2 regions of the Bacillus sp. P4_D3 genome follow, and region 1 is predicted to be linked to the other one. Evidence: predicted binding sites of a transcription regulator. Region 1 holds the regulator's gene; the other holds the start of a gene.
The links. Region 1 encodes LexA, which represses DNA repair genes until DNA is damaged. Its sites were predicted from a motif close to CGAACATATGTTCG; they were not measured.
Positions count from the first base shown of each region.

Region 2: uvrB (excinuclease ABC subunit B) is a predicted target of LexA. The motif match lies at 4,277-4,290, and genes of this name have one in related genera.

Region 1 covers NZ_JBFUIN010000218.1:136-3,845, forward strand. The annotation lists gene AC1DTM_RS17580 (PadR family transcriptional regulator) at 1-240, shown strand, start outside; gene AC1DTM_RS17585 (DUF1700 domain-containing protein) at 233-775, shown strand; gene AC1DTM_RS17590 (DUF4097 family beta strand repeat-containing protein) at 779-1,579, shown strand; gene lexA (transcriptional repressor LexA) at 1,683-2,297, opposite strand; gene AC1DTM_RS17600 (YneB family resolvase-like protein) at 2,439-3,095, shown strand; gene AC1DTM_RS17605 (DUF896 domain-containing protein) at 3,141-3,380, shown strand; gene AC1DTM_RS17610 (bifunctional metallophosphatase/5'-nucleotidase) at 3,421-3,710, opposite strand, start outside.
Region 2 covers NZ_JBFUIN010000008.1:57,407-63,036, forward strand. The annotation lists gene uvrA (excinuclease ABC subunit UvrA) at 1-2,221, opposite strand, end outside; gene uvrB (excinuclease ABC subunit B) at 2,227-4,203, opposite strand; gene AC1DTM_RS03190 (hypothetical protein) at 4,497-5,117, opposite strand; gene AC1DTM_RS03195 (MerR family transcriptional regulator) at 5,114-5,630, opposite strand, start outside.

The DNA.
Region 1 (3,710 bases):
GTTCAGCAAATTTCAAATAAATTTTTAATATCGGAAGGTTCTGTATATCCGCTATTACGTCGTTTAACGAAAGAGGAATATTTTCAAACATATTTAAAAGAATCCACGGAAGGACCGCCCCGTAAATATTATCAACTAACAGAGCAAGGGGAGACGCAACTTCATTTGTTAGTGACGGAGTGGCGTGATTTTGCTAAAGGTGTTCAAGAAATTATTGAAGGGGTGGAATGGGATGAGTAAAGAACAGTTTCTTAAAGAATTATCAAGTCATCTTAGAAAGTTACCAGAAGAAGAGCGACAAGATATTTTATTTGATTATGAAGAGCACTTTCAGTTTGGGATGGAAGAGGGGAAAACTGAATCAGAAATAATAAAGGGGCTTGGTTCTCCGAAAGTAATTGCGAAAGACTTGCTTGCTTTGTATCGCTTTGATGAGATGAAAAAAGATCCATCGACTTCGAATGTAACAAGAGCTGTCCTGGCAGCGGTTGGACTTAGTTTGTTTAATTTTATTATTGTGTTAGGCCCATTAATTGCAATTATAGCTTTTATATTTTCCTTTTGGGTCGGTGGTATTGCTAGTGTAGTGACACCATTTTTCGTTATTGTAAAAGTATTTATGGGTACTTTTATATGGTTGGATCTTTTCGTTAGTATAACGTTTGTTGGAGTAGGTTTGTTGTTATGTATTGTAGCTTATTATAGTACGAAGTGGTTTAAAAGATTATGTGTACGCTATGTAGTATGGAACTTCAAAATGATAAAAGGGGAGTAGATGATGAAAAAAATATTATTAGTAGCTATCGCTTGTATCATTATTGGAGTAATAGGGATTTCACAAACATATAAGAAAGCAGTAGAAACTGTAGAGAAAGGAAATAAGGAAGAAGTTATTAAAAACGAAACGCTAAAAAATGTGGAAGTTAAGTTAGATGCTGGAGATATTGTTGTCCAAAAATCGCCTGATTCCTCTTTTTATGTAAAGCAAACAGGAGACGTAAGTAAACAGGAGATTCGTATTGCTGAAGATGGTGACACATTAAAAGTCATAGGGGAAATAGAAAAAGGTGTTTCATTTAATTTTTCCTTTTACAATTTCGGATTTCAAACGCCTACATTGACTATATTTGTACCAGAACGTTCTTATCAAGAGATAAAAGTAAATTCATCCGCTGGACAAATAGAAATAAGTAATGTGAAAAGTGACCGCGTAAGTGTTGAAACACTCGCCGGAGAAGTGGATTTGAAACATGTAACAGCAAAGAGTGTGGAGGGGTCTACAAAAGCTGGTGAGGTAAATTTTAAAAAAGTAATAGGGAAAGTAACAGCAAAAACGGCTAGTGGGGATATAGATATTATTGATCATGATTCTAAATATGATTTAGAGGCAAGTTCAACTGCTGGAGATGTAGATATTACTTTATTGGAAAAACCACAAGATGCAGTTATAACTGGGCAAACCGCTGCTGGAGACGTGACAATTTTTAATGAAGACAATAAAAATATAACGATTGGTAATGGTAGTAAAAAGATTAGCGGTAAAACCGCTGCTGGAGATGTTACTATTGAAACGCGTTAATAATGAATGAAACGCATTCTTTTGAATGAACGGAAATCTATCAAAATATAAAAAGAAGATAATTACCTATATAAATAAGGGAATTATCTTCTTTTTATTATTTTTAATGTAAATCACGATATACGCCAATTACTTTTCCGATAACTGACACTTGTTTTAAAATAATAGGTTCTAGTGAAGAGTTTTCCGGTTGTAGACGGAAATAATCTTTTTCTTTATAGAAACGTTTAACAGTTGCTTCGTTATCTTCTGTTAAAGCAACTACAATTTCACCGTTGTTTGCAGACTGTTGTTGGCGAACAACAACTAAATCACCATCAAAGATACCAGCTTCAATCATGCTATCTCCAGAAATGCGTAACATAAACACTTGATCTGCTCCAGCAACGATACTAGCTGGAAGTGGGAAGTGATCTTCTACACTTTCGACTGCTGTAATCGGTAAACCGGCAGTAACTTTTCCGACGATTGGAACTTGAATTACTGACTGTGTTTCTATTCGGTTGTCACCTAAAATTTCAATTGCGCGTGGTTTTGTTGGGTCGCGTCGAATATATCCTTTTTCTTCTAGTCGTGATAAATGTCCGTGCACTGTAGAACTAGAAGCAAGGCCGACTGCTTGACCGATTTCACGTACGGAAGGCGGATATCCTTTTTCTTGTACTTTTAACTTAATAAAGTCGAGAATGTCTTGCTGGCGTTTCGTTAACTTTTCCATGTTTTCTAACACCTCGTTTTCTTTCATTTTTCTTATTATTAAGTATAACATGCGAAAAAACATTCTACAAACATAAGTTCGAACGAAAGGCAAATTTATGATACACTATAAGGAAGATATAGTGAGAAAGAAGGGTTCAAAATGAATGCAATTATTTATGCACGTGTGAGCACAACAAAAGAAGAACAAGAAACATCATTATTGCGTCAAAAAGATGAATTATTGCATTTAGCTGAGCGCTATCAAATGGATGTTACAAAGGTAATTGAGGAGCAGGCTAGCGGTTATACAATTGAACGTGATGGCATATTAGAAGTGCTAGATACAATTCGAGATGAACAAGTTGATGTACTACTTATACAAGATGAAACGCGTCTTGGTAGAGGAAATGCAAAGATTGCATTAATGCATTGTTTACATAAAGAGGGGATAAAAGTTTATACGCACACGCATAGTGGTGAATTACAGCTTTCAGATTCTGATTCGATGGTGCTAAATATAATAGGGATTGTTGAAGAGTATCAAAGAAAGATCCACAATTTAAAAATTAAACGTGGCATGCAAAGGGCGGTAGAGAAAGGATTTCGTCCAGAGAATAATTTGAAAAATCGTCATTTAAGTATAGGACGTGAGAAAAAAGAAGTGCCAATTGAGGAAATTGTACGTTTACGCCGGAATGAATTAACTTTTGAAGAAATTGCAGCAACACTTCGTGGTTTTGGTCATGATGTTTCAAAAGCAACTGTACATCGAAGGTATGTAGAATATACAAAGCAATTGCTTGATAAAGAGGACTAACTATTGTATGATAATAATCAGTTTTGAGTAGAAGGGGGATTCGAGATGCCAAGTCAAGAACTCATTGAACGCATTAACTTCTTAGCGAAAAAAGCAAAAGCTGAAGGCTTAACTGAAGAAGAACAACGTGAGCGCCAATCGCTACGTGAACAATATTTAAAAGGATTTCGTCAAAATATGTTAAACGAATTAAAAGGAATTAAAGTCGTTAACGAAGAAGGAACGGATGTTACACCGGCGAAATTAAAAGCTTTAAAAAAGCAAGAGAATGCAAAATTAAATTAAAAGATGGGCATAGCCCATCTTTTTTTATTTGTTAAATTCGTTATTTAATAACTTTCCAGTTGTGATTGACTGTTGCTTCTATCCTTTTGTGCTTCGATATATAGTTAGCGATAAGTTCAGACATATCTGTTGGTATGTCTTTTACTACTAGCTTATTTTGAAACATAAAGAAGTTCCCTCCGCCACTTGCGCGATAATTATTCATAACAACGTCATATTCTTCATTTATATTAAGGGGAGCGCCTTTATACTGTAAAGATTCTACTCTCTCGCCAATTGGTCTTGAAATGTTTAATACGTACGAAATCCCTTCCCACATATCGTAATTAT
Region 2 (5,630 bases), on a different contig from region 1:
ACGCTTCACAACGGCCACCTTTTACGTTAAAGCTGAAGCGCCCTTTTTGATACCCACGTACTTTCGCTTCATTCGTTTGTGCAAATACATCACGAATATCATCGAATACACCTGTATATGTTGCTGGGTTGGAACGTGGTGTACGCCCGATTGGTGATTGATCAATATCAATAACTTTATCTAACTGCTCAAGACCTTTAATTTCTTTATGAGCCCCTGGCTTCGCTTTCGCTTTATATAGCTTTTGAGCTAATGATTTGTATAGTACTTCATTAATTATCGTACTTTTTCCAGAGCCAGATACGCCTGTTACTGCTACAAATGTTCCTAGAGGGAATGACATTTTCGCATTCTTTAAGTTATTTTCTTTCGCACCGACAATCTCCACTTTACGTCCGTCACCTTTACGTCTTTCAAGTGGTACCGGAATAAATTCTTTACCGCTTAAATATTTCCCAGTTAATGAATTCTCGTCTTGCATAACTTCAGCTGGTGTACCTGCTGATACAACTTGACCACCATGAATACCTGCACCAGGTCCGATATCAAGTAAATAATCAGCAGCCATCATCGTATCTTCATCATGCTCAACAACGATTAACGTATTTCCTAAATCACGCATTTCCTGCAATGTACGAATAAGACGATCATTATCACGCTGATGTAAACCGATAGAAGGCTCATCAAGAATGTAAAGTACGCCAGTAAGGCGAGAACCAATTTGTGTCGCTAAACGAATACGCTGCGCCTCACCACCTGATAAAGTTCCTGCGGCACGACTTAACGTTAAATAATCTAAACCGACGTTCACTAAGAACCCAACACGTTCCTGAATTTCTCTTAAAATTAAATGAGCAATTTTTTGTTGTTTCTCCGTTAACTCAACAGTTGAGAAGAACTCCTGTACTTCTTGAACAGAATATTTCGTTACATCGGCAATCGTTTTATCACCAACGAAAACAGCTAAACTCTCAGGCTTTAAGCGTCCACCTTTACACTTCGGACAAGCTTGCTCTGCCATATATTTCTCCATTTGCTCACGAATATAATCAGAACTCGTCTCACGATAACGACGCTCAATATTCGGAATAACACCTTCAAATAAAATCTCATTTTCCTTTACTTGACCAAATTCATTCACATAGCGGAAATAAAGCTTCTCTTCCCCGCTTCCGTACAGCACTTTATCAAATAAATCCTTCGGTATATCTTTCACCGGCATATCCATATCGATGCCGTAATGATTACACACAGATTTTAATAATTGCGGGTAATATTGTGAACTTGTCGGTTCCCAAGGAGCAATCGCATGTTCATTTAATGATACATCCCAGTTCGGAATAACAAGTTCTAAATCTACCTCTAACTTCGATCCAAGTCCATCACAAGAAGGACACGCGCCGAACGGACTATTAAACGAAAACATACGCGGCTCTAATTCTCCGATTGAAAAACCACAATGTGGACAAGCATGATGTTCACTAAACAGAAGTTCTTCCTCTCCCATTACATCGATTAAAACTCGGCCCCCGCCAAGCTTTAAAGCACTTTCTAGTGAATCTGCAAGTCGGCTTGCAATTCCTTCTTTCACAACAATACGGTCAATAACAACTTCAATTGAATGCTTCTTATTTTTTTCTAAAGTAATCTCTTCCGATACATCCAGCATCTCTCCATCAACGCGCACACGAACATAACCTTGCTTCTTAATATCTTCTAATACTTTCGCATGCGCACCTTTACGCCCTGACACGATAGGCGCTAGCACTTGCAACTTCGTACGTTCAGGATATTCAAGAACACGGTCTACCATCTGTTCCACTGTTTGTGATGTAATTTCAATTCCATGATTCGGACAAATTGGCGTACCAATTCGTGCAAATAATAAACGTAAATAATCATAAATCTCCGTTACCGTTCCAACCGTTGAACGAGGATTACGACTCGTCGTTTTTTGATCAATTGAAATCGCTGGAGATAAACCTTCAATCATATCAACATCGGGCTTATCCATTTGCCCTAAAAACTGGCGCGCATACGCAGATAAAGATTCCACATATCTACGCTGCCCTTCTGCATAAATCGTATCGAATGCTAACGATGATTTCCCCGAACCAGACAATCCCGTCACAACAACAAGCTGATTTCTCGGAATGGTTACGTCAATATTTTTTAAATTATGCGCTCTAGCACCTTTTACAACAATAAAATCTTTACTCACTCTTTTCACCCTTCCGCTTTTAATTCTAATAGTAAATCTCTTAATTCAGCTGCACGCTCGAAATCTAATGCCTTTGCTGCTTCTTTCATCTCTGCTTCCATCTTCGCAATTGTATTTTCACGTTCTTTTTTCGTCATCTTCTTAGCTGGTGTTGCTTCATATATTTCCGTATCCTCAGCTGCTGTTGTCGCACGAATAACGTCACGTACTCCTTTTTGAATCGTTTTCGGCGTAATACCATGCTTTTTATTGTAAGCTTCTTGTATACTACGACGACGCTGTGTTTCTTCAATTGCAATTCCCATTGATCTCGTTATGCGATCTGCGTACATAATAACGCGGCCGTTTGCATTACGCGCCGCACGACCAATTGTTTGAATTAATGAACGCTCTGAACGTAAGAAACCTTCCTTATCAGCATCTAAAATAGCTACAAGTGATACTTCTGGAATATCTAATCCTTCTCGTAATAAGTTAATACCGACAAGTACATCAAACTTACCAAGGCGAAGATCACGGATAATTTCAATACGCTCTAATGTTTTAATTTCAGAGTGAAGATAATTCACTTTAATTCCTACATCTTTTAAATAGTCCGTTAAATCCTCTGACATTTTCTTCGTTAAAGTCGTAATTAATACGCGTTCATTTTTCGCAATCCGGTCATGGATTTCTCCTAATAAATCATCTATTTGTCCTTCAATTGGTCGTATATCAATTGGTGGATCTAAAAGCCCTGTTGGACGAATAATTTGTTCTATTGCTTTCGGTGACTGCTCTAACTCGTACGGTCCTGGCGTTGCCGAAACGTAAATAACTTGATTCGTTTTCTCTTCAAACTCATCAAACGTGAGCGGTCTATTATCTAAAGCTGATGGCAGACGGAATCCATGATCAACAAGCACTTGCTTACGTGCTTGGTCCCCGTTATACATCGCTCTTACTTGCGGAACCGATACGTGCGACTCATCCATAACGATTAAGAAATCCTCTGGAAAATAATCTAAAAGCGTATACGGCGTTGAACCTGCTGGACGAAGTGTTAAATGACGGGAATAGTTTTCAATCCCTGAACAAAAGCCCATCTCGCGCATCATTTCTAAATCATAACGCGTTCGCTGTTCTATGCGCTGCGCCTCTAACAACTTACCGTTATCATTTAATTCTTTTAAACGCTCTTCTAATTCTTTTTCGATATTTTCAATAGCGACCTTCAGCTTTTCTTCACGTGTAACGAAGTGAGATGCCGGGAAGATTGCTACATGATCACGTTCTGCTAATACTTCACCCGTTAATGCATTTACTTCTCGAATACGATCGATTTCATCACCGAAAAATTCAATTCGAATACAGTGTTCGTCAAGTGATGCCGGAAAGATCTCAACTACATCTCCGCGCACACGGAATGTACCACGCTTGAAATCAATATCATTACGTCCATACTGTACATCAACAAGTTCACGAAGTAATTGATTACGGTCCTTTTCCATACCAACTCGAAGTGAAACAACTAACTCGCGGTATTCTTCCGGAGAACCTAAACCGTATATGCATGACACACTCGCAACGATAATAACATCATCTCGTTCAAATAAGGAAGACGTTGCCGAGTGGCGTAATTTATCAATTTCATCGTTAATTTGCGCATCTTTTTCAATAAACGTATCCGTATGTGGCACGTACGCTTCCGGCTGATAATAATCGTAATAACTAACAAAATACTCCACAGAATTGTTAGGAAAGAAATCTTTCAGCTCACTATATAACTGCCCTGCTAACGTTTTATTATGAGCCATCACAAGTGTTGGCTTCTGCACTTCTTTAATGACATTTGAAATCGTAAATGTCTTACCCGTCCCTGTCGCTCCAAGCAACACTTGCTTTTTCTTTCCACTATTAATTCCCTCTACAAGCTTCTCTATCGCTCCCGGCTGATCACCTTGCGGGGAATATTCTGAGATAATTTCAAATGGATGTTCCAACTAAAAACCGACCTCCTCATAAAAATCTGTATTATTATTTTACCACGAATGCCCATAAAAAACCTAAAAAAAACGAACAGATATTCGGTAAAACTTTCGACAAGTTATACATAGAAAAAGGAAGGAGAACACATTTCTTTCCTCATCAAACTTTCTCCAACATTAACGAGCAGTCGACCCCACACTAATTAAAGTTTTACTTCATTTTAAAGAGACATATAAAACTAGCTCTTTTTCCTACTGTCATCCTCTCCTATACAAACTATTGGTATACTAGAAAAAGCTACTTTCCTCTATGAAAGTAGCTTCTTATTTCCTTTCTCCTTCTTCGGAAAAATAACATATGAAAATGAAATCGCAGTATCCGCTAAAAGAATAATAGCCCATACTTGGCTTACACGGCTTGCTGTTTTATTTAAAACGATTCCTGACTCTAACCAATTTCCCCACTGTTCTACTGGAATAAGCCCATACATGAAGAAAAGGAATATATGAACCGCAACAAACAAAATAAGATGTAAAACCCAATTTTTTATTTCCTGCTTCGCATGCGCCATCCCTGTTACTTCAAGTGGTTCTTCGATAATAGGCGCCGGTTCATTCCGCCACTTCGCAACTAATTTTTGTACATATATATCTAATTTCTTCAAATCCTTTTTCCCATAAAAAACTGCATATAATAAAATGATTACCGTAATGATTTGAAAATTAGAGAACTTCCCTGTTTGATAATAGTCCAATACCCCTAAAGTTAAAATAAACACTTCATTTATGAGTAGCACAATCCCCATAATAAAGCTCGCCTTTTTCAAGCGAAATCCATACCTTAGTAAAAAGAATCCGATAGCTGATAGCCAAAATACAATCTCTGCACCAATTAAAAAATACCATCGATATTCTGCGAGTATACTCATTTATCTCTCTCCCTTTCATCATATATACGAAAAGCCTCATCCATATATACTAGAAGCTCTTCCTCAATTGGATACATACTCATTTTCTGTGAATCTTCTTTTGATTTTCTTACTTCCCACAATTTATCTAAAAATGCTTCATCACCATTAGCCATCTCTAAACACTTCTGCATTAATTTCTTCGTTGCCTCTTGTACTTCATCACACGATGCTTCCTTACCGTCTTTCATAAAATTACGTAATTGCTTTAATAAATCTACCCACTCTAACACATTCGGATCTTCCTCACTCATATTTGGCAAATTATGAAGTAAATCTTGCTCTTCTTTCGAAAAGACTTCATTTTGAAATATTTCACGTATACGAGGAGACTGTTTCGAAAGCTGAATAAGCTCAAACATAACTTTCCAATCCAGTTCTCCCTCCACATCTACCGAATAAACAACCGCTTGTAAAACACGCTCCATTCGATTAAACTTCTTTTGTTCTTCCTGTACAAATCTAAGTTGTTTT